DNA from 3 places in the Pseudoalteromonas sp. L23 genome. Region 2 is predicted to be linked to each of the others. Evidence: predicted binding sites of a transcription regulator. Region 2 holds the regulator's gene; each other region holds the start of a gene.
The links. The regulator MetJ, encoded in region 2, represses methionine synthesis genes. The targets are predictions, from matches to a motif close to TAGACGTCTAGACGTCTA.
Positions count from the first base shown of each region.

Region 1: metA (homoserine O-succinyltransferase) is a predicted target of MetJ. The motif match lies at 3,294-3,311, and genes of this name have one in related genera.
Region 3: metK (methionine adenosyltransferase) is a predicted target of MetJ. The motif match lies at 2,798-2,815, and genes of this name have one in related genera.

Region 1 is NZ_JAKKCW010000015.1:41,713-52,905, reverse strand. It holds gene L3V43_RS19705 (hypothetical protein) at 1-429, shown strand, start outside; gene L3V43_RS19700 (tetratricopeptide repeat protein) at 461-2,077, opposite strand; gene L3V43_RS19695 (DMT family transporter) at 2,305-3,195, opposite strand; gene metA (homoserine O-succinyltransferase) at 3,373-4,320, shown strand; gene L3V43_RS19685 (homocysteine S-methyltransferase family protein) at 4,310-5,389, shown strand; gene metH (methionine synthase) at 5,399-8,026, shown strand; gene L3V43_RS19675 (hypothetical protein) at 8,502-9,386, shown strand; gene L3V43_RS19670 (GGDEF domain-containing protein) at 9,386-11,193, shown strand, end outside.
Region 2 is NZ_JAKKCW010000006.1:259,431-270,623, reverse strand. It holds gene hslV (ATP-dependent protease subunit HslV) at 1-207, opposite strand, end outside; gene L3V43_RS12690 (SPOR domain-containing protein) at 278-808, opposite strand; gene priA (primosomal protein N') at 822-2,993, opposite strand; gene rpmE (50S ribosomal protein L31) at 3,208-3,423, shown strand; gene L3V43_RS12675 (malic enzyme-like NAD(P)-binding protein) at 4,196-5,437, shown strand; gene metJ (met regulon transcriptional regulator MetJ) at 5,518-5,838, opposite strand; gene metB (cystathionine gamma-synthase) at 6,183-7,403, shown strand; gene metL (bifunctional aspartate kinase/homoserine dehydrogenase II) at 7,408-9,756, shown strand; gene L3V43_RS12655 (PBP1A family penicillin-binding protein) at 9,832-11,193, opposite strand, start outside.
Region 3 is NZ_JAKKCW010000001.1:678,294-689,486, forward strand. It holds gene L3V43_RS03075 (methyl-accepting chemotaxis protein) at 1-546, shown strand, start outside; gene tkt (transketolase) at 662-2,656, opposite strand; gene metK (methionine adenosyltransferase) at 2,917-4,068, shown strand; gene L3V43_RS03090 (HDOD domain-containing protein) at 4,133-4,978, opposite strand; gene L3V43_RS03095 (CYTH domain-containing protein) at 5,089-6,609, opposite strand; gene L3V43_RS03100 (TIGR04211 family SH3 domain-containing protein) at 6,908-7,519, shown strand; gene L3V43_RS03105 (outer membrane beta-barrel protein) at 7,669-8,331, opposite strand; gene L3V43_RS03110 (alanine/glycine:cation symporter family protein) at 8,536-9,966, opposite strand; gene L3V43_RS03115 (arginine deiminase-related protein) at 10,049-10,960, opposite strand; gene L3V43_RS03120 (Lrp/AsnC family transcriptional regulator) at 11,129-11,193, shown strand, end outside.

The sequences.
Region 1 (11,193 bases), on a different contig from region 2:
TTTGTACAAGCCCATAGCCCAGAAATGATAGCGCAGCTCGAAGTTGCTGATGGGGCGAAATGTCCAAAGCGGCAAACGATTTTGCTAGGTAAAATGACATTAACTGCTGGCACCTTTAAATATTTACATAGTGAAGGAAGTAACGTTTGTACCAGTCCTAAGCAGAGTATTCCTGGTCGTATTACACCACGACTAGATTGTGGCCAGTTTGATGATTGGCGACTTGCTTATGATATGGGTAATAAAATGTGTCAATCTCTACATCATAATATGAAAGGCTTTAGTAATAGCCTAAAACCTGATATGACAGTGTATCCACGCTTTGAAGGACCTTTTGAATTCAAAGGAGACCGTCATCACCAAGAGTATGATGCCGGTATGGGCGTGACTTTAGCATGCTATTTATGTGAGACCGCGACGGATAACTAGAGAAGGGGCAAAAGCCCCTTTGTTGTAGATATCAAGTAGCGTTGGAGCACGCTATGATTTGCTCCAGTTGTGCAACTTTTTGAGAAAGGGGCGCAGTATCGAAATTAGCGTCTTGGCATTGAGTGAGTACATATTGTGCCGTGGTAACAATATTTCGAATACGCGGCTTTTTGGGCAGCGTTTTGATATTAAGATAGCGTTCAAGAGTGCGCACTCGTAAGCGACCATCATCGATATTCACTTTCCACACTTTGCTTTCTTCCGCTAATTCGACACGAGTTTTGCCACTACTTTGCTCCCAAAGCGTCAAAGTGAGTGTCATTACCTCAACCATTAATTGTCTAGCGGCCTGTTCATCAATGCTCGTATGTTTACTGTGCACGCCATGAGTATCGGCGCGGGCGGTATTGCGAATAAAGCAGTAAGTAACCAAAACACCTGCTAAAAATGTGATAAACCCGACGAGTACATGAGACAACATGCTTGTCTCTGTTTGGCGCTTAGGCGCGGTCAAGACGTTAGCGCTTTGAAGGCGAAATTGATAAAGGTTTTCACTCTGTACACGACTACTTTTAAGCATGTCATTATAACGCTGTGCGGTCTCTACTGCTTCTTTATAAGCGTGTGTTTGTAGCTGGGACTGCAATAAGGCAATGTAAAATAATTCGGTAAGCTGACTATTTTGCTGATTATGTGCTTCAAGTCCCTGTTTAAGTAACGTTTGTGCAGTTAGGTTATCGCCCTCAAGCTGCTTGAGTTTGGCTTCAATAAGCAGTGCTCGCTGATCCACTTTACCGTGTTGAATTAGTTGCCGAGTACGTTTAAATGAAGCAAGTTGCTGTTGTGCCTGAGCGATATGATTTTGAGCAATGGCAATTTCGGCCAATAATAAATAGGCTCGAGACAATTGGGTATAGGCGCCACTTTGTGTCAAAGGTTGAAGTAAATCTTCAATGATTTCAGTTGCTTTGTTGTAGTCGCGCTTTTTGTAGAAGACTTCCGCTATGCTTAGCAAGGTGTGGTTCGCTTTGACCTGGTCGCCGGCTTGTTGGTGGAGCGCATGGGCTTGACGAAATGAGAGAATGGCATCATCCAACTGATTAATATCCCTCGACACATTCCCTAAATTATTAAGTGTGATCGCTTGTCTCTGCAGGTCATTTGTTGCTTTCGCTATTTGGTAGCTTTCTAAAAATAAAGTAAGGGCGGTATCTAGATCTCCGAGTGCCTGATAAGCATTAGCTAAATCGTTTGCCGATTTACCCAGGAGTTCGTTTTGTTGCAACTTAGCCGCAAGCGTTTGCGCTTCGTGGAAGCTCTCCAGCGCTTGAATATAATTGCGCTGGCGGTAACGATTAATACCACTTTGTCTTAACACCTGAAAGCGCTGAAGTGTGGTTAACTTCCATGCCATCAACTCATCCAGTATTTGATTGCTGAGCTTTATGTCACCCGCTCGACGATACAAGCTCACAAGCTCAAGATGTGCATCAAAAGCTTGAGCACCGTTGGGTTCAAGCGTTTCAAGATGTTGCTTACAAGACAAAATTTGGCTTGTGAGGTTAGCATTATTAGCACTTGGGCATTCTGAACCATGCGCCGGTAACACAACGAGCAGTAATGCGAAAAACAAAGCAAGCAAAGGCATAAATATTAGTCTAGATACATTGTTTTTACATATTAATATAGTGATAACAAAAAGTCGTGTCTGCCTTTAATAAATCTTAGGTAGACTACTTTTTGAGATTTCACAACTGGTTAGCACCAAATGTTTAAATTTATCAGTATGACCAGATTGCACTTGATACGGTCAGGCGGTTGCATACAACTCATTAGATAGAGGCCAATATGCACACATATTAAGTGTGATATTGGCTATCCTTTTAGCAATAAAAATACCCCAGCCAAAGCAATTAGGCCTCCAAACATCATAGATTTAGTAATCGCTTCTCTGCGCAGTAGTCCAATCGTCATCACCATGAGCGGTGCCGTTGCAAAGATGGTTTGTGCGATAGCGGGATCGGTATGATTAACGGAAATCAACTGTAGCCACAGTCCAATAAAGGTGCCAAAAAACACTGCAATGAATAACCAGTTTTTACCGTCGATTTGTTTAAGTGTGAGTGCTTTAAACAGGCTTTGTGATTTCAAATAAACAACAATAAAGGCCACAAATAGGGTGCCGGATCCCAAGCGGATAAGTGCCGCCCACAAACTACTAATACTTTCGTTATTTAGCGCACCTTTGGAAAGCACCATACCCGCAGCTTGGCAAATGGCAGCCGTGAGTGCAAAGCAGACTCCCAAGAGATAATGTTTTTTGTCTAATACTGGCTGGCTTCTACTTGGCTTAATCGCCAGCATCACGCCAACGGTTGTCACTGCAATGCCGAGCCAAGCGGATGCGCTGAGATAAACACCAAGGAGCACAATGTTTAAGATCCCCGCGATGGCAGGTGCAAGACTTTCAATAACCAAAGTGCGAGCAGGACCTATATTTCTAAGTGCGGCAAAGTAGGCACTGTCACCAATCGCTATGCCCAGTACCCCACTTGCTATCAGCCAGCCCCAGCTCGAGGGTAAGGTCGGGTACATTGCATCACCTGCGATGAGCAAACACAAGATCATCAAAGCTGAAGCGATGACGCCTTTGCTGACGTTCAACTCAAATGGACTAAGGTGATGGCTAAATCGTTTGTACAGTATGGTTGAGCCAGCCCATACCCCAGCCGCTGCAATCGCTGCTGCTTCGCCAATACCAATCATAAATCTCAAGTTTCTTGTGTTTATTAATATGGTGGCAAGTATACATAAATTGAAATAATCAGTGAGAGGTAAGGAATCAAATTATTACCACTAATGTTTAGACGTCCATACATCTAGAGGTTGAAATTTTCTAGTTTTTGTCCATAATAATGCCATTCGATTAGTCTGGAGCAGCGCATGCCAATCACCGTCACCGACGAACTCCCAGCCATTGCCCAATTGCGTCATGAAAATGTGTTCGTGATGCCACAAAGTCGTGCATCAACTCAAGAGATCCGCCCAATGCGGCTCGCGATATTAAACTTGATGCCGAATAAGGTGGAGACTGAGGTGCAATTTATCCGATTACTGGCAAATACCCCTTTGCAGGTGAATGTTGATTTGTTGCGACTAGACACCCACCGCAGCTCTGAAAACTCAGAACAACATCTAGATATGTTTTATCGCTATTTTTCGGATGTGAAAGATCAAAACTATGATGCTTTGATCGTCACTGGCGCGCCGCTGGCGCATCTTGAATATGACGATGTGGTGTATTGGCAGGAATTGCAAGCATTTTTTGATTGGGCTGAGCACCATGTTACTTCAACCCTGTTTTCCTGTTGGGCCGCACATGCTGGCTTGTATCACCATTATGGGTTAAAGCGAGCGCTCAAAAATGACAAACTTTGCGGCGTATTCAAACACCACTGTTACTTTGACCACGGGGCGCTCACTCGTGGTTTTGATGATGAGTTTTTGGTGCCACACTCACGCTACGGCCACATCGACATCGATAAAATTAATGCGTGTAAAGACCTAGTGGTATTAGCAGGCTCTGAAAAAGTGGGCGCTTACTTAATTAAAAATCACTCAGGCAGCCAAGTCTATATTACCGGTCACCCTGAATACGACGCCGATACGCTACAAAAAGAATACCATCGTGACTGTGAAAAAATGGCCAACGCACCGCAGCCTGAGAACTATTTTCCTGAGAATGACACCAGCAAACGTCCATCTAAGACATGGCAAAGCCATGCATTCTTGTTATTCTCAAATTGGTTAAACTACTATGTTTACCAAACCACACCTTATGATATTAACTTAGTTAGCCAAGATGTAAGGACTAACAATTATGCCGAATAATGTAGCCGTAAACGGTGAGCAAATAGCAGAGCAGCTTAAGCAAGCAATGCAGCAACGTATTCTGATCTTAGATGGTGCAATGGGAACCATGATCCAAAAGCACAAATTAGAAGAACAAGACTATCGTGGTGAGCGCTTTAAAGATTGGCATGTCCTTATCAAAGGCAACAACGATCTGCTAAGTTTGACGCAGCCTGAGATAATCAAACAGATCCATCGTGATTATCTAGCTGCTGGCGCAGATATCATTGAAACCAATACTTTTAACGCCACCACCATCTCGATGGAAGATTATGACATGGCAAGCCTAAGTCGCGAGATTAATCTTGAATCGGCGAAGCTTGCACGTGCGGTATGTGATGAATTTACCGCCAAAGATCCCAGCAAGCCTCGCTATGTGGCAGGTGTACTTGGCCCAACGTCAAAAACCTGTTCGATTTCTCCAGATGTAAACGACCCTGGTTTTCGCAATATCACTTTTGACAAGTTGGTTGCAGCCTATGTCGAATCAACGCTTGCCCTTATTGAAGGCGGTGCGCACCTTATTTTGATTGAAACGATTTTTGATACGCTCAACGCCAAAGCCGCGTCTTACGGTGTAGAAGAAGCGTTCGAGCAAGCGGGCGTCACTCTGCCTGTTATGATCTCGGGCACAATTACCGACGCTTCCGGTCGCACGCTTTCAGGGCAAACCACCGAGGCGTTTTATAACTCCATTCGTCATATTAAGCCAATCTCTATTGGCCTCAACTGCGCGCTAGGCCCAGATTTATTAAGACAGTATGTAGAAGAGCTGTCACGGGTTTGTGAGACCTTTACCTCTGTACATCCAAACGCAGGGCTTCCTAACGAGTTTGGTGAATACGACCTAGAAGCCGATGACATGGCAAAAGAGATTATCGATTGGGGCAATGAAGGATTTATCAATATTGTTGGCGGCTGCTGTGGCACCACGCCCGAACATATTCGCGCCTTCGCGAGAGGCCTTGAGCAAACCCAGCCGCGTAGCTTGCCTAACATCGAAGTGCGGATGCGTTTGGCAGGTCTTGAAGCCTGTAACTTAAATTAGGAATTCACCATGACACAAACAGCAGTATTTACCAATGTCGGTGAACGTACCAATGTAACGGGATCGGCAAAATTTAAGCGCTTAATTTTAGAAGAAGATTACGAAACCGCGCTGGATGTTGCCAGAGAGCAGGTTGAAAGCGGCGCGCAAGTGATCGATATCAACATGGATGAAGCCATGTTGGACTCAAAAGCTGCGATGGTGAAGTTTCTTAATCTGATAGCGTCAGAGCCGGATATTTCTAAAGTCCCCATCATGGTCGACTCGTCTAAATGGGAAGTCATTGAAGCGGGTCTGAAATGTATTCAAGGTAAAGCCATTGTAAACTCAATCTCCTTAAAAGAGGGTGAGGCACCATTTATCCACCAAGCCAAAATCATCAAGCGCTTTGGTGCTGCTGTGGTGGTGATGGCATTTGATGAAGTTGGTCAAGCGGAAACCGCAGAACGAAAGTTTGAGATCTGTCAGCGCTCTTACAAAATCTTGGTTGACGAGCTTGGGTTTCCACCTGAAGACATTATTTTTGACCCTAATATTTTCGCGGTCGCTACGGGTATCGAAGAACACGATAACTACGCCGTAGAATTTATCGAGGGCACGCGCAGAATTAAGCAAAACCTGCCACACTGTAAAGTGTCAGGGGGTGTATCTAACGTATCCTTCTCATTCCGTGGTAACAACCCGGTGCGTGAAGCGATCCACTCTGTGTTTCTTTACCATGCGATTAAAGCAGGCATGGATATGGGGATCGTCAATGCCGGTCAGTTAGCCGTGTATGACGATATTCCAAAAGAGCTCCGTGATGCCGTTGAGGATGTGATCCTCAATACCGACGCCGGTGCTGGCGAACGATTGGTTGAGATCGCGCCTAAATACTCGGGCATGGCGCAAGCCGAAAAACAGGAAGATTTAGAGTGGCGTTCTTGGCCAGTTGAAAAACGCTTGGAGCACGCCTTAGTTAAAGGGATCACCGAGTTTATCGACGAGGATACCGAGGCCTGTCGCCAACAGTTTGATAAGCCAATTCAAGTGATTGAAGGGCCACTGATGGATGGCATGAACGTGGTTGGCGACTTGTTTGGCGCGGGCAAAATGTTCCTGCCTCAAGTGGTGAAATCTGCTCGAGTGATGAAGCGCGCGGTTGCCTATCTTGACCCTTACATTGAGGCCGAAAAAGAAGAAGGCTCTAGTAACGGTAAAGTGATCATGGCCACGGTTAAGGGCGATGTACACGACATTGGCAAAAACATTGTGGGCGTGGTACTGCAATGTAACAACTACGAAGTCGTGGACTTGGGTGTGATGGTGCCAGCAGAGAAAATTCTGCAAACGGCCATTGACGAAAACGCTGATGTCATTGGTCTGTCTGGCCTTATTACGCCATCCCTTGATGAAATGGTGCATGTTGCGAAAGAAATGACGCGTCGCGGCTTTGATATTCCTCTACTCATTGGTGGTGCAACCACATCGAAAGCGCATACGGCGGTTAAAATTGAACCTCAGTACGATAAAGGTGTGATCTACGTCAATAACGCCAGTCGTGCGGTTGGTGTGGTATCTAGCCTGCTAAGTAAAACCCAAAAGCCAGAGTTTTTAGCAAAAACAGCGGACGAATACGTCAAAGTACGGGAGCAGCAGGCGCGCAAAAAGCCACGTTCAAAACCGGTTACTTTGGCGCGTGCGCGCGATAATGCGGTAAAACTTGATTGGCAAAGCTACACGCCACCGGTGCCAAATAAGTTGGGGATCACCGAGTTTAAAGACGTGAGCATTAAAACGCTACGTGATTATATTGACTGGACGCCATTTTTTATGACCTGGTCATTGGCCGGTAAATATCCACGTATTCTACGAGACGAAGTGGTTGGTGAAGAGGCGCAAAAACTGTTTCATGATGCCAATGCCATGTTAGATCAGTTAGAACAAGCGGGCACTTTACAGCCACTGGGTGTGATTGGATTGTTCCCTGCTAACCGCGTGGGTGATGATATTGAAATTTATACCGATGAGTCGCGCAGCGAAGTCTTGGTTACGTCATGTCAGCTGCGTCAGCAAACCGAAAAAACCGATTTCCCTAACTATTGTTTGTCGGATTATATTGCACCTAAAGGCACACCTGATTATTTCGGTGCATTTGCCGTCACTGGTGGTCTTGAAGAAGATGACTTAGCAGATGCATTTGATGCCAAGCAAGATGACTACAACAAGATCATGATTAAAGCGGTCGCAGATCGCTTAGCCGAGGCATTTGCTGAATATTTACATGAGCAAGTGCGTAAAGTGTACTGGGGATTTGCAGCGGATGAAGCGCTAAGTAACGAAGAACTTATCCGTGAAAACTATCAAGGGATCCGTCCTGCGCCAGGGTATCCAGCGTGCCCTGAACACACCGAGAAACAAAAAATTTGGCAGTTGTTAGATGTCGAAAACCGTATCGGTATGAAGCTGACTAGCTCATACGCCATGTGGCCGGGAGCAGCGGTGTCGGGTTGGTATTTCTCACATCCAGATTCTAAGTACTTTGCCGTTGCCAGTATTCAAAGAGATCAAGTAGAAGACTATGCTGCGCGTCAAGCGATGTCGCTAGAAGAAGCGGAGCGTTGGCTTGGTCCTAACTTAGGATATGAAACGGCATAATAGCTGAATTGAAGCCTAGCTTAACTTAATTCAAGACTAGGGCCTGTTGACCTTTGCTGTTTGATTTTTGTTCTTCTGAGTATGTTTTGGTCGCGACGCTCGACTTGCCGCCTAGTAATCTAGGCAAAAGTTGAGCAACAATGAACAAAGCGTACTCAGGTGAACCCAAAGGGCAGCGCTTGATTGGCATTTCTACTTTGTTATCGCCTGACTCACATAGAGCAACTATGCTACGCAGGCTCTGCCTTGTATAAATACCAATCAAACTGCTGCAAAAACAAACTTGAAAGATAAACAGGCCCTAAGTTAAGCTGGGCTTTTCATTGCTTTCACTTTGTGAGTTTTAACGTTTATTGGCGAGCTGATAAATTTCAAATCCAAATTCATTAGAATATGTTGTTTAGTAGTTAACAGAGCACGCTAAATTCAAGTATACTGAGTTGAATAACTGTTAATAATAAGGCTTTACTCAACAATGAAGATGAAGTGGCTGTTTTCACTCCTTTTTATTTCCAATCTCTGTTGGGGGAGCAATCAGCTGGTTGTTGACATTATCAGTAGCGAAAATTTCAGTCAGCGTTATGAGCACTTTCTTGCTGGTCGTGACGTTTTAGACGTTGATTCTTTTTTTCCAACCACCAAAGGTTCGCATATTGAAATCATCGAAATGGTGTTACTACAGCAGGCCTTGTTTCTTGGTGGTGAGACGCGCAAAGTTGTATTTAATCCAAAACCTTCGGTGAATATTTTAGAGTTTTCCGATCTGATCGCTGGGGAAAGTTTAATCCTTGCTCGCAGTGTTTGGCATGAAAATATCGTGGACTATCGCGGCTCATTATTTATCTCAGATCCGCTTGTTGAAGTAGGAGATTACGAAGCTGGGCTTTACGTCACCAAGCGTAATGTCGCACTGCAGCAAACGCCGCTTTCACAGCTTCGGCAGCTGAATGTGGTATCTAACCCGCAATGGGAAGTGGATTGGCGTGCCTTGATGAATACAGATTTACACATGGTGAGCTTTATTGGCCCGTGGGAAACTATGTTGGCAATGGTAGAAAGTGATGTCGTCGACACTATGTTGATTAATTTTAGCGTGAGTGATTCTTTAACTTTAAATTTTGAAGGTAAAGAATATGTCCCAATCGAAAATATTAAGGTTGTCTTGCCAGACTCTCGGCATTTTGTCGTCAGTAAAAATCATCCTGAAGGCGTGCAAATATTTGCGGCACTCAATCGTGGGTTAAAAATACTTAAACGACGAGGCGTGATCAAACGGGCATTGACAGAATCTGGTTTTATCAACAAAAAAGTGGCGAATTGGCAGGTGGCTAACGCTGAAATGCTGGTGGGGGGGGACTAATGCAGCCAGCTGTGGTATCGCTTTGCATATTGGTAAGTGCGCTAATTACATTTTGTGGTTTTGCTTACGAATCATCGGAACAAATACAGCGCAACTTAAATGCGCTACAAATGTCGGCTGAACAAGATTATGACTTGTCTTTATTACCGGACATCAGAGCTCTTCGAGAGCAAGCGCGTGCGCAAGGTAATAAGCCGTTGCAAATCAAAGCATTACTGTTAGAGGGTAGTATAGTTCAACACTTTGGTGAGTTTGAGGATGGTTTGGACTTGCACCAACAAGCGTTGCAGTTGGCCGAAGCCGATAATAATACATTTTTAAAGGCAAACACCTATCTCGCCATCGCTCACCTTGATATTGACTTAGAGAGCTATGAGTTAGCGCAGCGCTATTTAGATAAAGCCTCATTGCTGGCTGAGCAAATTGATGATAATGCCCAGGTAAAAGCCGATATCAGTTTATGGCAGTCGCGCTTGAATATGGATAAGGGCGCTTATCGTTTAGCGCTTAAGTCTTCTTTCGTACCAGAGATTTCAGGCATTCGGCAGGAGACGCTTGCGCAGTTAAAGCTGACGCGTTCTTGGGCTCATTTACAGCTCGGGGAATATTTACCAGCCAAGCAAATTCTAGATGAATTAGACAATGCGGGTTATTTGGTTCAAAACCAAAGAATGCGGATTATGTCGGCAGTGCAGCGTGCCAGAGTGGCTTTACAAAGTGGCGATTTTGCAACTTCAATTGATTTAGCTCAGGCTGGGCTGAGAGATACACTCGGCACACGTTTTTTACTTTTTCAATCTCAGTTGCAGTGGATACTGGCCTCAGCCTATGCTCAGCTTGGAGACTATCAGCAAGCGCATCGTTATTTAAAACGCTATGCCGTTACCGAGCAGTCACTGAATTTGCAAAAGCGTAATAACAAACTACTTAAGCTAGAAGCGCAATATTCTCTTGCCCAACAAAAGCAGGCACTTAATGAGCTTGAGCGAGACAATGCCCAGCAGGCAAAGCAGATTATGGCGCATCAGCAACAGATAGAAAATGCAAGATTAAGCCAGCAGCGTTGGTTATTGATAGTCCTGCTTGTATTTACCTTAGCGCTGGTCTTTTATTGGCGTTGGCAAAATCGCCTTTACACCAAGCTGTTAGAAAGTCAGGTTGCGCAGCGTACTGAGGAACTCGCAGAGCGAAATAAGCGGTTACAAACCCTTAGTTTCACCGATAGCTTGACCGGTCTGAGTAATCGGCATCATTTTTTTAGCGTGATCGATGGCACCATTGAAGTGTACAGGCAAAAGTGGCAAATTCCGCAAACACAACAGAATGCCGATCTAATTTTTGTGATTATTGATATCGACCACTTTAAAAATATCAATGATAGTTTTGGCCATGCCGCAGGAGATATCGTGTTGCAAGACTTTGCTGAAATCCTCAAACAATGCACACGAGAGTCAGATATATTAGTGCGCTGGGGTGGGGAAGAGTTTTTGTTGGTGATGCCGGATATGGACAGAGCGGCTGCGCACGAAGTGACAGAACGGATCCGTCGCCAAGTGGAGAGCTATCCATTTGTGGTGAACGATCAAACTATCAACTGTACTTGTTCAATTGGCTTTGCTCCATTCCCGTTTGACCCAACACAACCAGACAAGCTTAACTGGGAACATGTGTTAGAGTTAGCCGACGGTGGCTTATATCTTGCGAAAGAATCTCATCGTAATGCCTGGGTTGGCGTGCACACTGGAGACGAGGAAGTACAGAGTCCGGCAGAGCACATGGTGCAAAATCTACGCTCATATTTACAAGC
Region 2 (11,193 bases):
TTGGTGCATCTCTAGCTTTGCTTCAAAGCGTTCAAATAATGTAAATGCATCAGCTGTACCGCCAGCGAAACCTGCCAGTACTTTACCATTGTATAGACGACGTACTTTACGTGCGTTGCCTTTCATAACTGTGTTACCAAGCGAAACTTGGCCATCACCGCCGATAACCACTTTGTCATCGCGACGAACACTAACGATGGTAGTCATAGTAATCCTTATCTGGGCCTGTGCCCGTGTAACTCTAGATTAGTAGGAAATATGGGTGGACTTATAAAAATCAAGTCCAGCCCCAAATCCCGCAGCCAAATATCCCAACGCGCTGCAATTTGTTTTTATCGCTTTCTGCTAAACGCTTGGTATCGTAGGGGCCAAGACGGACACGATACCAGACACCGTTACTCCCTTCGGTACGACGGATCTCCGCGATTAATCCAGCAAACGCAACTTTGGCTTTCATGGCTTCGGCTTGGCTATGGGTTCTAAATGAACCACACTGCATTTGATAGGGACCTTTGCTCTCGATCTCTTTAACCTCGACCTTGATTTCATGATTTTTAATTTCTTCAATGAACTCAGGTGGGCGAGGCTTTGGTTTACTAACCTTTTGCTCGGCAACTGGGTGTGGGTTTTTGGCTTGCTCTACTTCTTTAGGATCGGCATTGGTTTTTATAAACCAAAGACCGTAGGCAAACCCTCCGATTAGTAGAAATGCAAAAATAGCAGCAATAACAGGAAATTTCGCCGATTTTTCTGGCTTGTCTTTCCCCTTGCCTTTAGGTTTCTTATTGATGTAATCGTGCTGTGCCATAGGTTATTTGATTTTAATAGCTATCCATTGGATCAACATCTATGCTCCAGCGTACTCGATTGGCAGACTCATGCGTAGCGATATAGCGCGCAAGTTGCGAAAGGTAGTCCCGCAGCACAGTGCGTTGTTGTGCGTGTATGTGTAATTGATATCTGAACTTTCCAGCTATTCGTTCAAGTGGTGCTGGAATTGGACCCAGCAATTGTATACCAGGATAGGGGGTAGCTGGAACCAAATCCGACAAAAAGCGCAATACTGTATTTATATTTGTTGCCTCGGCGCGGATGATAGCTAAGTGTGCGAAGGGGGGAAGCATAGCTTCTTCACGCTCTTGTAAGGCATATCGCGCGAAGTCGCCATAACCATTATTAATTAAATCTTGCAATAATGGATGTTCTGGAAAATGCGTTTGCAATAACACGGCTCCCGCTTCACCGGCACGTCCGGCTCGTCCAGCAACTTGCGTAATGAGCTGTGCCATTTGCTCGGTTGCTCTAAAGTCACAAGAGTAAAGTCCTGAGTCCACATCCAAGATAATCACAAGGCTGACATCGGCAAAGTGGTGGCCCTTGGCAAGCATTTGAGTGCCGACCAGAATTCGCGCGCCACCTTGATTAATTTCTTCAAGGGCGCTTTCAAGGCTGCCCTTACGGCGCGTAGAATCTCGGTCAATGCGAGTAACGGGAATATCAGTGAAGCGTTCGCTTAAAAAGCCTTCGAGTTGTTCTGTACCAAGCCCTGTGGGCATGATTTGGGTGCTGCCGCAATCTGGACACTGTCTCGGTACAAAGTCCTGTTCACCACAATGATGGCATACCAAGCGGTTCATGTTTTTATGGTACGTGGCGCTGGTAGAGCAATGTTTACAGGTATTAAGCCATCCGCATTCGTGACACATCAATGTTGGTGCAAAGCCCCGACGATTTAGAAACACCATAACTTGCTTACCGCGAGCGAGTGTTTTTTCCATCCAATGTAAACTCATTGGTGAAAACCCGCCTTGTTCTGGCTGACCTTTCATGTCGACAAGGTGAAATTGGTTGTCGTGCTGGGTCTGCGCTCGTTTACTCAGTGTGACGAGTTGATATTTGTTGGTAATGGCTTTGTGTAATGTTTCTAATGCCGGTGTTGCTGTTCCCAAAAGCAAAGGGCAGTGTGCCTGATGCGCTCGAAATGCAGCGAGATCTCTGGCGTGATAGCGCAGGCCTTCTTGCTGTTTAAACGAGTTGTCGTGCTCTTCGTCAACGATGATCATGCCGAGATTTTGAAATGGCAAAAAAATGGCCGAGCGAGTACCGATAACCAAAGCGCTCAGACCCTTTTCGGCGCGACGCCAAGTATGTAGGCGCTCATTATCGGTTAGATTTGAGTGCCATAAATCAATGGGCAGGTTATTAAAGCGCTTTTTGAAGCGGTTGACTGTTTGCGGTGTGAGTCCAATTTCAGGCACCAAGATCAGTGCTTGTTTACCCGCTTTTATTATGTTTTCAAGGCTCTGTAAGTAGACTTCGGTTTTACCACTTCCCGTTACACCTTCGATTAAAAAGGTACGGTAACCGACTTGTGCATTAACGGCGCTGCAAATAGTCGCTTGCTGGTCGTTTAGGCGTGGCTTTTCGCCTAGCTGTAATTCGTTTTGCGACCAATCACTATCATGCTCAATAGATTGTGAGATAAGCGCTTTTTCTTCCAATGCTTTAATTGTTTGGCTAGCAAATCCGAGCGCTTTGAGTTCGCTTAATTTTATTGCGCCACCTTCATATAATTGGGAAAGCAGCGCTTGTTGCTTTTTGGCTCGCAGTGTTGGTAGTTTCTGCCCTTTTTCCGTTAATCTGACGATGGGGATCTGAGTTTTGTCTGGGCTTCCTCCATCTCTGAGTACCGCCGGTAGTGCTGTGAATAAGGTATCACCAATTGGATGACAGTAATACTGAGAGACAAAGTGTAAGAAGCTAAGTTGTGCTTGATTAAAGACAGGGTGCTCGTCCAACACCTCAATAATTTGCTTGAGCTTTTCTTTTGGTACATCGGTGTCGTCTTTTTTAGCAAGTGCAATCGCAGTGCAGCGACGGTTGGCAAAATTGACGGTGACTCTCATTCCTGCTTCAACTTGCATGGTTGGTGCTAGCAAATAGTCGAATGTTCGGTGCAGTGGCAGCTTTAAAGCTACTTCAAGAATGAGCATGTATTACAATTCCATAAAGTGAGCGCAGTGACGAAGTATATACCTAAGGTGGTACGAATTGAAAACGTACTCTGCGACGGTGATAAAAAACTCTGAAATATTGCTTGTAGATTGTTCAGTTAAGCACTAAAATACGCGTCCACATTTTTGTATAACTACGTATGGTGCCAGACTTCGGGTTTGGAGAGCGATACGGCCTTAACTAGAGGTTGCTATGAAAGAAGGTATTCACCCTAATTACGAGACGATCACTGCATCGTGCTCTTGCGGTAACAAGTTCGAAACTCGTTCAACGCTATGTAAAGATATTCACCTAGACGTATGTTCTGCATGTCACCCGTTCTACACTGGTAAGCAGAAGATCCTTGACACAGGTGGCCGTGTAGATCGCTTTAACAAGCGTTTCGGTGCACTTAGCAGCAAGAAGTAATCTTGTTGGTCTAGTCGAAAAAAGCACCTTTAGGGTGCTTTTTTTGTGCCTGTTTGAAAATACCTTCTCGATTTATACATCCTATTCTGCATCAGCAGATAGACCGTCAGTCATCCCGTCTTATTGTGTCTTTTATTCTTCTAAAATAAAAAACTTGCCAGTTTGGCAGCAAAACTTTACTGATCTCTTGGGTAGAGTAAAAACTCTATTTAGCAGATAAATATTGAACATTTACGAGCTTAAGTTGTGAAAATAATCAAAGCTCATATAGTAAATACTATCAGGTATGAGCACTTAATATAAACTAAAGTCAGTATATTGCGATTAAATGTCGGTATCTTGACGTTAAAGTTAGTTAAGTTGCTATTTTCTTATTGTTTTTATAGTTGGTGTACATTTGTGCTAATTTTATACATTCTGTGCTGGTTTTAGCGTCTTGTTTTTTAAGTTTTAGTCATTTTATTTGTGAAATATTTCTTAAAATTGAGCTTATCTTCTCGGAAAAGTATAGAAAATACCATGCTAGTGGATAGACCTGATTTTACTTGAATAATGAGCAAAACTCGGTATTGTGTGAATACGGTCGATTAACTATATGTCCTATTGACATACCGCGACAGCAAAGCACATACGCTTGTTGAGTGGTTGAATGTCGTCGCTCATATAGTTAATCGCACTGTGTGTTGCTGTAACCAGCTAGCTAGGTTGCCAACATTCAGAATGCGAACGTTTACCACACTCTCACATTAACTTCGTAGGAAAATATCGCGCCATGACAGACTTTCGTCAACAAGCTCTAGATTATCACGAGAAGCCCGTTCCAGGTAAAATCAGTGTTGAACTCACTAAACCTGCCGAGACCGTAAAAGACTTGGCACTTGCATACAGCCCAGGTGTTGCAGAGCCAGTACGTGAAATCGCGGCTGATCCGGCGAATGCATACCGTTACACGGGTAAAGGAAATATGGTTGCGGTGATCAGTAATGGTACGGCAATTCTTGGCTTGGGTAACTTAGGTCCTTTGGCGTCAAAGCCTGTTATGGAAGGTAAGGCACTATTATTTAAGCGTTTTGCGGGCCTTGATTCAATCGATATCGAAGTTAAGCACAACACCACTGAAGACTTCATCAATACTGTGGCAAATATCGCAGACACATTTGGTGGTATTAACCTTGAAGATATTAAAGCGCCAGAGTGTTTTGAAATTGAGCGCGCGCTAATTGAACGTTGTGACGTTCCTGTATTCCATGATGATCAGCACGGCACTGCAATTGTAACCGCTGCGGGTATGCTGAATGCGTTGGAAATCCAAGGTAAAGATATTCATGATGCGATTATTGTGTGTCTTGGCGCGGGTGCAGCCGCTATTGCTTGTATGGAATTACTGATCAAATGCGGTGCCCAACGTGAGCACATCTATATGCTGGACAGAAAAGGCGTGATCCATACTCGTCGTGATGACCTAAATGAATACAAAGAGCTGTTTGCAAACAACACGGATAAGCGTACGTTACAAGACGTGATTGCGGATGCGGACGTATTTGTTGGTGTTTCTGGCCCAGACTTACTTTCTGCTGAGGATCTAAAGCTAATGGCTGACAAGCCAGTGGTATTCGCTTGTTCTAACCCAGACCCTGAGATCAGCCCTGAAGTTGCACACGGTGCACGTAATGATTTGATCATGGCGACAGGCCGCTCGGATTATCCAAACCAAGTAAATAACGTACTGTGTTTCCCGTTTATCTTCCGTGGTGCCCTTGATGTACGCGCAACCGCTATCAATGACGAGATGAAGATTGCAGCGGTTGAAGCAATTAGAACGATTGCGAAAGAGCCTGTACCTGCTGAAGTGTTAAAAGCGGCTGACGTAGATAGTCTAGAGTTTGGTCCTGAGTATATTATTCCAAAACCAATGGATCCACGTTTGTTACCTCGTATCGCAAAAGCGGTAGCGGTAGCTGCAATTGAATCAGGCGTGGCACAAATCGATATGCCAGCTGGATATATGGAATAGTACCATTGGTATTATTCAAATGAAAAAGCCTCGATTGAGGCTTTTTTTGTGTCTGTATTTCCAGAGCGAAAGAGCAGTTATCACTCTTCGTTTATTTCTGGGATCTCCAAACCGCGCTCTTCCATTATTTGTCTTACCTCTAAAGGAATACGCTCTGGATTATCTTTTCTCAAGTCTTCATCGCTCGGCAGTGGCTGACCTGTGAAGGCATGTAGAAACGCCTCACATAAAAGCTCACTGTTCGTGGCATGACGTAAGTTATTCACTTGGCGACGTGTACGCTCATCAGTTAGCACTTTGAGTACATTCAGAGGTATGCTCACCGTGATCTTTTTTACTTGCTCTGCTTTCTTACCGTGTTCTGCATATGGGTGAATATACTCACCGTTCCATTTTGCCATAATTGTGTACTTGCCTCAGTTACATCAATGCCAATATGACTGGGTTCTGGTCTACATTATTCACCAACCGCATGAATATAGGGATAACCTTACGAATTAAAGATAAATCCCAAACTCAAATAGATGAATAAACTAATCCGCCATAGCGAGATAGAAGAATCTCTGCCATAGTTTTCAATAACTCAGTCGTATTAGCAACGCCTAGAGTGGCGAAATTTTATCGGTTTAAAAAAGATAGTCAAATACTAGTTATTTAGCCATTTAGCAGTATAAATGTTTTGACTTCTGGTTTCTGTTGCTCTAACCTTTTAGACGTCTAAACATCCAACTATCTAGGTGACCTTATGAGTCAAGTTAATAAATCGACGGTAGCAGTGCGTCACGGTATAGAAGCTGATAAAGCGCATGGGGCAGTAGTGCCACCGCTTTACCTTTCTACCACCTATTCTTTTGCCGATTTTGATACCAAACGCGACTACGATTATGGCCGCAGCGGTAACTTTAATCGTGATGTGCTTGCACAGGCACTTACCGAACTTGAAGGTGGTGCTCGTAGTATTATTACCGCCACTGGCATGGCTGCCGTTCACCTAGTAACTCAACTGCTTAACCATGACGATACGCTGGTTATTCCACATGACTGCTATGGTGGTAGCTATCGCTTGTTTACATCGCTTGCAAAGCGTGGATTGCTCAAATTAACAGTCTTGGATCTCACGCAACCTGAAAGTCTTGCGCAGCTGCAGCAGATCAAACCTAAATTAGTTTGGATTGAAACACCAAGTAACCCAATTTTGCGGTTAACGGATATAGAAGCTGTCGTAAATGCAGCACACGCTGTGGGGGCTTTGGTCGCCGCTGACAACACCTTCTTGTCTCCTGCATTACAAAACCCCATTGCCTTTGGCGTGGATGTCGTCGTGCATTCAACCACTAAATATATCAATGGTCATTCTGATGTAGTGGGGGGCGCGGTGATCGCGCGTACACAGGAATTGGGTGATGAGTTAGCTTGGTGGGCGAATAATATCGGTATTACCGGTGCACCTTTTGACAGTTACCTTACCCTACGTGGACTGCGCACCTTAAATGTGCGTTTACGCCAACATCAAGAAAATGCTCAGCTTATTGCAGAATATTTAGAAAAGTCGCCGTATGTTAGCCAAGTTTATTACCCTGGCCTTGAGTCGCATCCTCAACACGAACTTGCGAAAAAACAACAGCTCGGCTTTGGTGGCATGGTGAGCTTTGATATCAAAGGCGATCTGCAAACATCTGCGAAGTTTTTAACGTCTCTAACGCACTTTTCATTGGCAGAATCTTTAGGTGGGGTTGAGAGTCTTATTTGTCATCCAGCGACGATGACACACGCGGGTATGGATCCGCAAGCACGTTTAGAAGCGGGAGTGGGCGACACGTTGATTCGTATTTCTGTAGGCATTGAAGATGCACAGGATCTCATTGCAGATCTGGAAGCGGGATTTGCATGTATTGATGAAAGTCAGGCGAGTGATGATGCTAAGTCATTCAAATTAACGCCTGCACATACAGTAGCGTTGTGGTGAGTAAATGGCAAAAGTAGTACATAAGTTTGGTGGTTCGAGTTTAAGCTCGCCAGAGCGTTATCAGGCGGTTGCCAAGATAGTGTTAGAGCAATGTCAACTAGGTGACAGTGTTGTGGTTTCTGCTGCAGGAAAAACAACGAATACCCTAGTGAAGTTATGGCAAAGCTTTGAGCAGCAAGATGTTCGCGCATTCAACGATGTTTTATTACAAGTTGAAAATCATCAACGTGAATTAATTGATGCCCTGTTTGTAGGTGAACAACACAGTGTGTTACTCAAACAGCTTGTCAATGAGCTGCAAGCAATCGCTTCAGGACGAGAAGAACAGCATCTTCACTACGCGAGTTTACTTGCACATGGAGAGCTATGGTCGGCTCGTATATTAGCAAACTACCTAAGTTCTCAAGGTATCGAAGCCAAAGCTATCGACGCTCGTACGTTATTTGTACAACAAGAGGGGGTGTTACTACACGCCCATAACAAAGAAGCGTGCTATCGCGCAATTGATGATCACGCTATCTATATCGTTACCGGTTTTATTGCCGCAAATGCACAAGGTGAAACGGTGACTTTAGGCCGAAATGGCAGTGACTATAGCGCGACTTTGTTGGCAAGTTATCTTGATGCGGCTCAAGTATCAATTTGGACGGATACAACGGGTGTATTCAGCACTGATCCACGTAAAGTCGCCAATGCCATAAAATACACAAAGGTATGTCGTGGCCAAGCTGAATTACTCGCACGATTAGGTAATCCAGTACTACATGCAAAAACGCTGTCTCCACTTAAAGATACCGATATAAAACTGCAAGTTCGCAGCAGCTTTGACGCCGATGCACTTGGCACTGAGATAGTAAAGGCAGGCTATAGCAAAGAGAAGCGCTTTATTACCACTTTTGGACAACTTGACCTGTTACGCGTTGAGCAGCTAAAAAGTGGTGAAGTGAAACAGCTAAGCCAGCTTATTCAGCATAGTATTCATCATTTTGTTAAAGGTGGAGAGGCACACTTACTGGTGCCATCTGAGTTTAGCCATGTTGTGATTAAAGCGCTGGATTCGCGAGCCAATATTATTGAGTCGCAAGTACAAGGCTTTGCTATTGTTGCCCCAAGTCAGGATGTTGCTGGCTTACATCAGCAAGCTCTGGAATTATTGGATGAACATGCGATTGTCACCCGTTTTGTGCTGCAAGAGCGCCATTACAGCTTAGTGTTAACCGATCAAGCAATTGATAGCGATCTACTTGCTATATTGCACGAACGTTTGGTCAATAAAGGCAGAGAGCTTGCTGTGATTGTAGCTGGTGTTGGCAATGTGGGTGAAGTGTTTATCGAACAATGCAAAAACCAAGTCGCTAAGCTGAGTGAGCACTTTGATCTTAAGTTGGTTGGCTTACTGCGTTCTAAGCAAATGTTGTTCTGTCCAAGCGGGTTGAATTTAGCATCGTGGCAACAGCAATGGCAAAATGAGGCCATCGAATATAATGAAGCAGAGCTATTCACTCGTATTAAAGAGCTAGATTACGAGCATAAAGTGGTGGTCGATATTACTGCGAGCGAGCGTTTCAGCGAGTTGTATCCGCAGTTTGTTGAACATGACTGCCATTTGATCAGCGCTAATAAATATGCCGGCACGGCACAACAAGGTTGGTACTCCAAGCTGCGTCAGCAGTTACAAGAGCGTAACCTGTTATGGCGTTACAACACCAGTGTTGGCGCAGGTCTACCCATTAACTTTGCGTTGGCTGATCTGCAAAATAGTGGCGATGAAGTGGTGAGAATTGAAGGCGTCTTTTCCGGCACTTTATCTTGGCTGTGTAGTCGCTATGATGGTTCTGAAGCATTTTCTGAGCTAGTGCTCGGGGCGCAAGAACTTGGTTTTACTGAGCCCGATCCGCGCGAAGATCTATCTGGCCGTGATATGCAGCGTAAGCTTTTGATCTTAGCAAGAGAGTTAGACATTGAACTTGAGCTTGACGATATTGAATTAGAGGCGTTAATGCCTGAGTCATTGAGCGTGGGTTCATGGCAAACGTTTTTAGAAAATCGCCAGCAACTCGATGACTTTTATGCGACACACTATGCAAAGGCCACAGCGAATGACGCAGCGCTTCGTTATACTGGTGCGCTTGAAATTGCAAGCAATGGCAAAGTGTCTGCAAAAGTAGGCATTGCACAGGTACCAAATGGCTCGGCAATCGCGAATTTAACGCCGGGTGATAATATTTTTGTGATCCACACTAAATGGTATGAACAAAATCCGCTGGTGATCCAAGGCCCGGGGGCAGGTAAAGAAGTGACAGCAGCGGGAATACATTCCGATTTATTCTGGCTGACGCAAAATCTAAAATAACTCTTTTAAGAAAATAGATATAATACAACTGGTATAAGACAAAAATGCCGATACATCTGTATCGGCATTTCTATTTTAGAATAACTCTTCGTGAGTCGGTAGCGGCGCGGTATCGTCAAACGGTGTGCTGCTATCCGTATCCAATACGTACTTGGTTGGGGCCGTACCTTGCTCGAAATATTCAAACCGAGATGTGTAATCGTTCTTGCGAGACAAAAGCCCTGTCTTTAAGTCAATCCGAGTTGAAATAAGCCCTGGTGGCGGCTCTATCGGAGCCAAAGGCTCGTCTTTAAGCGCCTCACGCATAAAGTCTATCCAAGCAGGTTGTGCTGAAATCGCTCCGGCTTCTGCGCCAACAAGTTGATTATTACCAAGGTTAGCGTTGTAGGCCGCACGACCCAAGGATTTACTCGCATCGTCAAAGCCAACCCAGACTGTGGTGAGGACATTACGGTTAAAGCCCGTAAACCAAGTATCTACTGAGTCATTGGTGGTACCCGTTTTTCCAGCAAGGTCACGACGTTTTAACCATTGACCACGCCAGCCAGTGCCGCTCCAGCCCGTATCGTGTTTCCAACTACCACCACCCCAGATAGCACTGTGAAGCGCATCAGCAATCAGAAATGCGTTTTGCTCCGAAATCACTTGCGGTGCACAGCGCTCAGGTTGTTCTTCCATCTGCTGTTCGTCGCAGACCAATAGCGGCTCTGCAGAACCCAGCTCAGTGCCGAATGAGTCGGTAATTTTATCGATAAAATACGGCTCAATGAGGTGACCGCCGTTGGCAAAAGTGGCCATGCCGCGCGCCATTTCAATAGGAGTCAGTGCAGCACTACCAAGTGCCAACGACTCGCTGCGATTAATATCTGCGTCTTGGAAACCAAATTTAAGCAAATGATCAGCAGCCTTATTTATGCCAACGCCTTTGATCAAACGAACAGATACCACGTTTTTCGATTGTGCAAGCGCTCGGCGAATACGGATTGGGCCGTTATACACTTCAGGGCTATTCTTCGGACGCCAAGCCACGCCAACGCTTCTGTCCCAATGATTAATCGGGGCATCATTAAGAATGGTGGCTAGGGTATAGCCATTTTCTAACGCGGATGAATAAATAAAAGGTTTGATGTTCGAACCCACTTGGCGCTTAGCTTGGGTAGCACGATTGTATTGGCTAAGCTCAAAGCTGTAGCCGCCCACAATCGCCTTTACACGCCCATCCTGCGGGTCAAGTGAGACAAGTGCACTGGATGCCTGCGGCAACTGACTTAACATCCAGCCGTCGTCTTGTTTGCGTACAAACACTTGCATGCCCGGCGCGAGGATATCCGCGGTTGTTTTTGGTGGTAGGCTTTGACGCGTTTCACTGATGTATTGTCTGGCCCAACTTAGGCCTGACCATTCCAATGTAATTTGCTCACCGGTCTTTAAGAGCAG
Region 3 (11,193 bases), on a different contig from region 2:
ATTAACAAACTACATCAAGACAGCGCTTCGATAGGTAGTATTTTGGATGTTATCCGTGGCATTGCCGAGCAAACTAACCTCCTTGCACTAAACGCTGCAATCGAAGCTGCGCGTGCGGGTGAACAAGGTCGTGGCTTCGCTGTAGTGGCAGACGAAGTACGCTCGCTTGCAAGTAAAACTCAAGAGTCGACTCAAGAAATTCAAGCAATGATTGAATCCTTACAAGCCGGTGCCGAAGAAGCGGTAGGCGCGATGTCGAAAGGCAAACAGCAGGCGGAGTCGTGCGTAACTCAGAGCGACCTTGCTAATGAAGCACTAAACTCTATCACTGCAGCCGTTTCTCAGGCTCATGATGTGAGTGAAGAGATTGCAAACGCGGCGAATGAGCAACAACAAGTAGCACAGGAAATTAGTGAACGTTTAGAATCGATTGTAACAATCGCAGAGCAAACAGCTGAAGGCGCAAGCCAGACCTCAATCTCTAGTTCTGAGGTTGCCAAACTCGCCGAAGAGTTACGCTTATCGGTAGAACAGTTTAAGGTTTAGCTATCTAACCTGAGCTTTGAGCAGGAAACAGTCTCAAAACTTTAAGGGGTTTAGCAAAACCCCTAAGCATAAAAAAACCCATGCATGGCATGGGTTTTTTGTTTCTTTTCTTTGATTATGCAAACAATGCGTTTGCCTTCTCAACGATATTTTCTACCGTAAAGCCAAATAGCTTGAATAGCTCATCAGCAGGCGCTGACTCACCAAACGTTGTCATACCAACTATAGCACCATTTAGGCCTACATATTTGTACCAGAAGTCCTCAATACCCGCTTCGATAGCGACGCGACGCGTTACTGAGCTTGGTAGTACGCTTTCTTTGTATGCTGGAGATTGCGCATCAAAAATGTCCGTTGAAGGCATAGACACAACACGTACCTTTTTACCTTCTGCACGAAGCTTATCCGCAGACTCAACTGCAAGTTGCACTTCAGAACCGGTTGCAATAAGGATGATTTCAGGCTCACCATCACAAGATAGTACATAACCACCTTGCTTAATCGCTGCAACCTGCTCAGCGGTACGAGGCTGCTGCGCAAGGCCCTGACGGGTAAATACAAGTGCAGATGGGCCATCAGCGCGTTCAACAGCTTGCTGCCAAGCAACTGCTGACTCAACTTGGTCACATGGACGCCAGCTCGCAAGGTTTGGCGTAGTACGTAAGTTCGCCATTTGTTCTACTGGTTGGTGTGTTGGACCATCTTCACCAAGACCGATTGAATCATGAGTATACACAAAGATGCTTCTTTGTTTCATCAATGCAGCCATACGTACGGCATTACGCGCGTATTCCATAAACATTAGGAATGTCGCACCGTAAGGGATAAAGCCTCTATGTAGCGCAATACCATTCATAATGGCAGACATACCAAATTCACGCACACCGTAGAAGATATAGTTACCCGCAGCATCTTCTGCCGTTAAGCCTTTAGATTGATCCCAAAGTGTTAAGTTAGAACCCGCAAGGTCAGCAGAGCCACCCATAAACTCAGGTAGAATTGGACCAAAAGCATTCAATGCATTTTGTGATGCTTTACGAGTTGCTGGGTTTGCAGGATTCGCTTGAAGCTCTGCAATATACGCTTCTGTTTTCTCAGACCAGTTTGCTGGAAGCTCGCCTTTCATGCGACGCTCAAACTCAGCAGCAAGCTCAGGATAATGCATTTGGTATTCAGTGAACTTAATCAGCCAGTCACTTTGTTGATTTTGACCACGTGCTGTTGCGTCCCATTTCGCGTACACATCTTCCGGTACTTCAAATGCGCCGTGCTCCCAACCAAGGAATTCACGTGCTGCTTTGATTTCATCATCACCTAGCGGTGCACCGTGACAATCATGGCTACCAGACTTGTTTGGTGAACCATAACCGATAACCGTTTTACAACAGATAAGGGTTGGTTTGTCAGACTCTGCTTGCGCCGCTTCGATTGCCGCTTTAATCGCATCGCTATCGTGACCATCAACACCGGCGATAACATGCCAGCCATAAGACTCAAAGCGTTTTGGTGTATCGTCGCTAAACCAACCTTCAACTTCACCGTCGATTGAAATACCGTTGTCATCCCAAAATGCAATCAGTTTGCCAAGACCAAGGGTACCCGCAAGTGAACAAGCTTCGTGTGAGATACCTTCCATCAAACAACCATCACCTAAAAAAGCATAGGTATAGTGATTAACGATGTCGTAATCTTCACGGTTAAACTGTGCAGCCAATGCTTTTTCAGCAATCGCCATACCTACCGCATTAGTAATACCCTGGCCTAATGGGCCTGTAGTAGTTTCAATACCCGGCGCATAACCATACTCTGGATGGCCTGGTGTTTTTGAGTGTAGCTGACGGAAGTTTTTGATGTCATCAATTGATAAGTCATAACCCGACAAATGCAACAATGAATAAATTAACATCGAGCCGTGACCGTTTGATAATACAAAGCGATCTCTGTCGAACCACTCAGGATTACTTGGGTTGTGCTTTAAAAAATCGCGCCAAAGTACTTCTGCGATGTCCGCCATGCCCATAGGGGCTCCAGGGTGGCCAGACTTGGCCTTTTGTACAGCGTCCATGGAAAGAACGCGAATTGCATTAGCAAGTTCTTTGCGAGATGGCATGAATTCTCCTACCTTTAAATGTGTTTCGCGGGGGTTTGAGCCCATTCTTACTTATTTATATGGCTAACTGCAACGGCAAAGGCCATAAAAAAACGGGTACAGACGGACTTTTTCCGACCATTAAAAAAGTTTGCACAATTTTGGACGTCTAGGCGTAAAATAACTAGTCAATGCCTAGGTTTTTTGGTTAGAATACGCCCCTTAATTTTTCGCGCTGTTCCTGATGTTTGTGAAGCGCAATATTTGTGAGCATAAATACAATGGCTAAACATTTATTTACTTCTGAATCTGTTTCTGAGGGTCATCCGGATAAAATCGCCGATCAGATCTCTGATGCGGTTCTAGATGCCATCCTTGAGCAAGATCCAAAAGCACGTGTTGCGTGTGAAACTTACGTTAAAACCGGTATGGTTATGGTTGGTGGTGAAATCACGACTAGCGCTTGGGTTGATATCGAGGAATTAACTCGTAAGACCGTGCGTGAAATTGGTTACACACATTCAGACATGGGCTTTGACGCTGATTCATGTGCAATCCTTAACACGATTGGTAAACAATCACCTGATATCAACCAAGGTGTTGACCGTACTCGTCCAGAAGAGCAAGGTGCTGGTGACCAAGGCCTAATGTTTGGTTACGCGTGTAACGAAACTGACGTACTTATGCCTGCGCCTATCACTTACTCACACCGTCTAGTTCAGCGCCAAGCGCAAGTTCGTAAAGACGGCACGCTACCTTGGTTACGTCCAGACGCTAAGTCTCAGGTAACATTCGCGTACGAAAACGGTAAAGCAGTAGGTATCGACGCGGTCGTATTATCTACACAGCACTGTGATTCGGTATCACAAGCTGACCTTGTAGAAGCGGTGATGGAAACTATCATCAAGCCTACACTACCTGCAGAGCTTATCACTGAAGCAACTAAGTTCTTCATCAACCCAACTGGCCGTTTCGTTATCGGTGGTCCTATGGGTGACTGTGGTCTAACTGGTCGTAAAATCATTGTAGATACATACGGCGGTATGGCACGTCACGGTGGTGGTGCATTCTCAGGTAAAGATCCATCAAAAGTTGACCGTTCTGCTGCTTACGCAGCGCGTTACGTTGCAAAGAACATTGTTGCCGCTGGCCTTGCTGACAAGTGTGAGATCCAAGTGTCTTACGCAATCGGTGTTGCTGAGCCTACTTCTATCAGCGTAGAAACTTTCGGTACAGCTAAGCTTGATGAGTCGCGTTTGATCGAACTTATCCGCGAGCACTTCGACTTACGCCCTTACGGTCTAATCACTATGCTAGACCTTGAGCGTCCAATTTATCAGCCTACTGCTGCTTACGGCCACTTTGGTCGTGAAGAGTTCCCTTGGGAAGCAACAGATAAAGCTGACGCACTACGTGCGGCTGCAGGCCTATAATCCCCTGCAGCAAAAAGTAAAAAAGGCGCCAAGTGCGCCTTTTTTAATGCCTGTGGATAATCCCCTATCCGATAAATACTTCATCGACATCATCTTTTAAGTTTTGATACTCATCTTCATGCAAATTAAGCTCAATCATCACCTTATCTTTAAATAGATACCAATCTGCTGCGCTTCTAAAGTGTTTTGCTTCAAAACAGAGGTTTTCAGCCAGTTTAAGTGCCGCAAAGGTTTGCACATGCTGCGCATCTTTTTGCTCTTCAAGATAGCTAACGTCATGGTGGCGCAAAATCATCTGGCATATTTCTTTAGGTAAGTGCCAAGACGTCGCAAGAAAGTAGCCTATCACAGTGTGAGGCACTGGATACTTTTGCTGCTCGTAGTAAATAAGCGTTTGCTCAGGTCGCTCTATAGACTGCTTTATTACCTCAGCGTAGTCAGGATATTTTACGGCCATTGCTGGGATCCCGGCATCATGAAACAGTCCGAGCAGCTGCAAATTCTCCATGGGTAATGACGCCTTCAAATGATGTCCAACCACCATCGCCGCTTTTGAAATATCCGCAGCGTTATCCCAAAACTGCTGCAGTGAAATACAGCACTTTGACTGCTCAAACGCATTTTTAAGCAAATACCCAGTCACTAGCTGCGTAATACAGTTAACGCCCAAAAACATCACTGCTTGTTTTATATCTGTGATTGTACGGGCAAGACCATAAGCGGGTGAATTAATTACCTTTAACACCGCAGCTGACGCACCAACATCTGCCGCAATAATATCCGCCACGGTAAATAACTCAGGCTCCGGTTGTGATAATTCATTTTGTAAGGCTTGTAATATTTCAGGCTTAGCAGGTAAGTTAAATCCGCCGCGCAAATCATTCAGCACTTTATCGTCAATATCGATCATTGGGCTACCTCAGAATTGATACACCCAAGTTTAGTTCATCACCTGATATTTGCAGTATTGATTGTAATGAAGTGGTACAAAAAAGCGGGATAAAACCCCGCTTAATCTGGTTAGAACCAATATGGTTCGCTATGCATGGAAGACTGTCGACTTTGCTCCATAGCACTTATCAAAAAGTCAGATTTTTGCTTAAGCCATGCCTGCACTTCTTGCAGCTCGTCTGCGTTTTGGCTTTGGCAAAGTTGATATAAATACGCCAGTGTTTCTAGCTCATAAATACCATAAACGATATCAATCCAAGGCGTTCTAAACACTTTGCGCGCTTCTTTATCGTAAAGCTTGCCCAGACAGTTACCGCTTAGTAGCGTGTTTTCTAACTTTATTCTCACATGTAAATAATCTCTTTCAGAAAGCGATTTATCCTGTGGAAGCAAGTTTTTCAGCTCTTGCCAGTCTTTATCAAATAATTGGCTTGCGATTTCTGTGACAGGTAGCTCTGCTGCACTCAGTGCTTTTTGATCCCAGTTTTTACGCCACGCTCTATCAACCAGCCAGCGAGTAAGTGAAAGGATCAAACGGTTATAGCGGGTGCAATGAAATAAATCTTCAATGTCCGTCGGTGTCGGCTGAACATCTTGCAAGTCGGTAATGACCTGCGCCAATTCAGGAAACTGATTAAGTTTCTTATGATAAGCATGACGCTTTGAGGTGTAGGTTTTTAAATGAATTGCATTTTCGACCCAAGCAAGTTCTGACAACAACCATTTTAACTCATTGCGAATACTCTCAGTCGAGCTTTTATCAACGATGTCATCAAACAACCAAAACGCGTGGCGGATAAGCGAGACTCCATCAATAACACGTTTTAACGTCTTGAGACTTGGTTTATTAAAATAACATTGCTCATGTTTTTGGACGAACTGAATACCATAACTGACTGTCGCAATTAACGCTTGTTCTTGCGTTACCTGAGATTTGAGCGGTACAAATCCTATAAACTTATTTGGTTTTAGAGGTTTATCATCGGCAATTCGATATCCTCTGGCGGCCTTTGAGTATAGTCCCAAGCGCATACCAGCTTGTTTAATTAGGTGATCGGCTAATAAGAAAAGATCTTCTTTATTTCCCTCAATCAGCTCTATTTCAAGCTCATTGATTGGCTCCATCTTCCCTTGGGCTGCTATTTCCCCTTTATCCAACACGACTTCGATTTTGGTTCCTGAATCCGTTTCGATTAACCAAGTTCGACGAATGAAATTTGTACTGAAGATCGGGAATATGTTTTCTGCGATAGACTCAAGTTGCATGCCGTGAGGCCAAATATTCGCGTCAAACGCTAACAAGTCAGGACGTCCTGATTGAATAGGTAAATTGTACTCAGGTCGTTGATGTAACCCTCCTACAACTTCTCCCGCAAGCTTAATCGTTTGCTCGCATTCATCATTGCAACAACGCGTTCTTAGACCGATATCTAGCGCACGCAATTCACGATTTGGCGTGTCAAAGTAGGCGTTAGTTAAGTTTTTAGCAGGCTTGTTAGTGACCGTTTTTGCAAACTGTGTGATGAGTGCAGGGATCAGCGGAACTTCATTATCTGAAACCAAAAATTTCAGTTCTATTTCAGTGTCCATTAGGGCAGTGTTTTACCTATTTGTCTAAGGGAGGATCAAAATATACAAAGGAGGCTAAGTTTGCAATCTTTTTATCCGATGAGAAGTGCACCAAATATGCGCTAAATCAATAGATAGTCGGGCTAATTTCGCTGAACGTCAGCGGATTAATAACACCGAATCATTGCGTTAAATGCTGCAATTTTCATTATGTAATCAATTATTTCGCGCCATTCAAAATAAACAAAGCCTTGCTATTAGGCCGCGAAATCCCTACTATTTTGTAAACTTTACGACCCAAAGAATAAAAGGCCCACGCATGTTCAACTTTAAGCAATTTATCATTGCGAGCCTGCTCTTCACCAGCTTTATAAGCTTTGCCGAAGAGCCAGACGAAAATAGCACAGTAAACACGGCAACACCAAACGGCTATATTAGTGACAATCTTTTTATTTTCATGCATACAGGTCCAAGTAAAAATTATCGAATTTTAGGTTCTGTTGATGCTGGTACGCCAATCACTATTTTGAGTGGCGCTAATGACGAGTTTGTCCAAATTAAAGACGACAAAGCAAGAGAAGGTTGGGTAGAAAGTAAATTTGTCACCACGGAGCCAGGTTTAAAGCAACAATTAGAGGCGGTTAACCAAACCTTGGTGGAAACCCAAGAGGCGCTGAACGACGCCCAGCAGCAGCTTCCAATGCTGCAGCAAAACAATACCAATTTGCTAGCTGAAAATGCTTCACTTCAAGACACTATTTCAGGGCTTGAAAAGCAACTACAAGATGAGCGTTTAGCACAGCAGCAAAAAGTCCAAAAAGAGCAACACCAGTTGCTCACTTACGGTGGCATCATCGGGATCAGTGGCATTATTATCGGTGTGATCCTGACGCTATTTTTATCTCGTAGAAAGCGTTACGACGGCTGGTAAGTGGTTATATACCTATTGAGGTTAGATAACTTCGTCACTGACGGTTCATCTAAACTCTATTGTCAAAATTGATGGGGTGAATTGCTCAATTCGCCCCACTCTAAATACAGCTCTGAAAATAACCTTTCTCTACTATGAATATCAGCGTATTAAAAAGCCCAACCAAGTAACATGGATATATCGTGCAAATTATGCTCATATTGAACTACGCCTGTGTAGTCATATTCTTTTGATTCTTTAATATTCAAAAGAGAGTATTCCAAACCAACATAGAGATTATCTGTTAGTCGATACTCAACACCTATCGAGGTATAAATATCATTACCGCTATCACCTGAACTAGTGCTGCCTGTAGGAACCAATTGTGCAGGGATCACATCTTTGTATTGCCAATGTGCCATTCCAACTCTTATATTTGCATTAATATTGGTAGACACCTCAATCTCTCCCTTAATCCCCAACCTCAGAGATTCGGTATCAATAGGAAACCTGACTCGATATGAGTAGTCATATGGGTTTTGATAGATTCCAGAGAGTGTGTTAGAAACGTGAACGGAATATTCAGCTAGTGACTCACCATGAAAATGCTGTGCGATTTCAAGAGCTAAATGATCTGTAAGCCCAACACCGAGCCTCAGCCCCCATGAATCAGAATTAGCGGATGACGCACGCCTATATCCTAAATCAGATTCTTGCTCGGCATAAAATTCATTATTGGCTTTACCAAAAAGTACTTCTGAAAATATGGCAATATCAGCCTTCGCGTACATAGGCAACGATAGTACTGCCAGTCCAAATAATTGTTTTTTCATTATCACATCAGTGTTTAAAGATTAAAAAGGAAGCAATATTTAGTTTGAAATATTGAAGAGAAAAGCGGGAGGAAGTATACACAGAATATAAAAAATTTAAACAAGGCGTATGATTGAAAGTTTGGAGATACTTTTTAACTTAAAAATATCAAAAATAAATAAAGGCCGGAAAATTCGGCCTTTATTTATTCCATCTAAAACGTATTAGGCTGAACTCTTCGCATTAATATTACCCCAAATGCCAGACTCAGTAACTCCTTGCACTTTGACCTTATTGACTTCGAATACAGGTTCTTTCCCTTTTGCTCTTTGCAGATGATAATCGGCCGTAACCGCCAAGATAGTGGGTGTAAGGCGCACGATGGCAATAACATTCACCACCGTCATTAAGCCCAATGCGATGTCGGCAAGATCCCATACCTGTTTTAGCGTTGCCGAAGCGCCCCACAACATCATAGACAAGTAGCATGCGGTATAAATTGAACGGCCAACTTTATTGTCCAGATGGAATAAGTGTAAGTTACTTTCAGCATAGGCGTAATTAGCCACTACAGAGGTGAAAGCAAACAAAGTGATCGCCGCCGCGACAAAGTACACGCCCCCAGTTGCTAAATGCGCGGTCATCGCAGATTGCGTCAGCCGTATGCCTTCCATCTCACTGCCAATATCTATATCTGCCAATAGAATTATGACAGCAGTACAACTACACAACACGATGGTATCAAAGAATACGCCTAGCATTTGGATATAACCTTGGGTCACGGGGTGATTGGGAATTGGTGACGCACTGGCCGATGCGTGCGGCACACTACCCGCTCCCGCCTCGTTAGAATAGAGCCCACGCTGAATACCATTTTTGATAGCTGCGCCAAGTGCGCCTGCGCCCGCTTCTTGCAAGCCAAAAGCTGAAAGCAAAATATCTTTGATCATGGCAGGGACTTGAGAGTAATTCATCACGGTAATAATAATGGCCGCAAGGACAAAGACTAATCCCATTACTGGCACTACCTTTTCAGCAAATCGTGCAATCGCTTTGAAGCCACCAAGAATAATAGAGCCGGCAAGGACTGTGATCACAATACCTGAATATAAGGTTGGAATATCAAACGCATTATTGAGCGCATCGGTGATGGTATTGGTTTGCATCGCGCTAAAGGTAAATCCATATCCCAAAAACAAGCAAAAGGCGAAGCATACTGCAAACGCCCGACTTCCCAATCCCATGTGAATATAATAAGCAGGACCACCTCTAAACTCACCTTGGCTATCTCGCACTTTATAGACTTGCCCAAGTACACTTTCGGCAAAGCCTGTTGCCATCCCCAAAATGGCTATCATCCACATCCAAAATATCGCACCACTGCCACCAAGAGAAATAGCAACCGCAACACCTGCTAGGTTACCGGTTCCAACTCGAGCTGATAACCCCGTGCATAACGCTTGAAATGAACTGATTGTATTGTCATCACCCTGACTGCTACCTCGTAACAGACTAAACATGTGGCGAAACTTTACAACTTGTATCCCTCGCAAAAGAATAGTGAACCAAAACCCTGCAAATAGCAGGATATAAATAAGTATCTGGCCTTCTCCCCATAAGAGCCCATTAATACTCTTAACTGCACTTTCAAACATAGGCGGTTCCTGTTTTATTATTATTTGCCGTTTATCTAGGGCCTGTTGACCTTCTTGAAGGATAAACAGGCCCTAGTATTATTTAACGGTTATTTAAATGGACTCCAGCAATCATACAACGCACCGAGCCACCTGCGGCTTCAATTGTCGGTATATCGATAGCAACTAGCTTAGCTGACTTTTCAATGACAGCAATTTGCTCAGGCAACAACGCCTGATAAGCCGTTGTGGAAAGCGCAAGTATGCGTCCCATACTGCCTTGTAGCTCAATCGCGTTGCCGCAAAAATGTTGGATCTGCTGATAAGATAGCGCAATCAGGGTATGGCCGCTTTGCGTAAAACGATTAATAAGCTGTGCCCGCTGATATTCTGGCACCATATCTAGGCATATCATGGCGAAATCAGTGGCGACACACATTAAGACATTGGTGTGATAAACAGGCACTTCATTCTTATCATAGGCATTAAATATCTCCGCCTCTAGTCCCAACTGCTCGCAAACTTGATTAACTAACACGGCGTTAGTGCGCTTGGATTCTACCGCATAGGCCACTTTTTCTTGATGATCGATAACCATAGAGCCGGTGCCTTCAAGGAATATTTCTTCTGCGGTTAGATGACTATAATCATTGATGTTTGTCACCTGATAGTGAGCACTCAGAAAATCGATAATATCGCGACGGATCTCCAATCGTCGATTCAAGGCGTACATAGGATAAATCGTTAACTGACCATCGCTATGCGTCGAAAACCAGTTATTTGGAAAGACCGAGTCTGGCGTGTCTGTGGAGGTATCTTCAAATAAGTGCACTTTCACGCCAGCCAACTCTAACGCTTGCACGGCGTTACTGACCTCAACATAGGCTCTGTTGTTAGGGTTGTTTTCACTGCATACTTGCTGAAATGCGTTATCTTGCATGGTTTGCGGGTTCGAAGTGAAATGGTGTGGGCGGATCATCACCACCGCTCGTGGTGCTTGAAATATCGTTGTCATACTGCACTCATTATTTGATTTGGGCGTTGGCTTACACAATATCAGTGTAACCACACCATAAGACGATTTAAATGCCAAAATCTTATACAATTAGTGCAATTTTCTATCACTTTGCTAAGTTGAATTATACAAATAGACTAATCATGACAAAAACCACAAAGCTGTACTATGACTCCTTACTTATATGATGCGCTTGACAAAGCCTTGATTGCTGAATTGCGCAAAGATGGCCG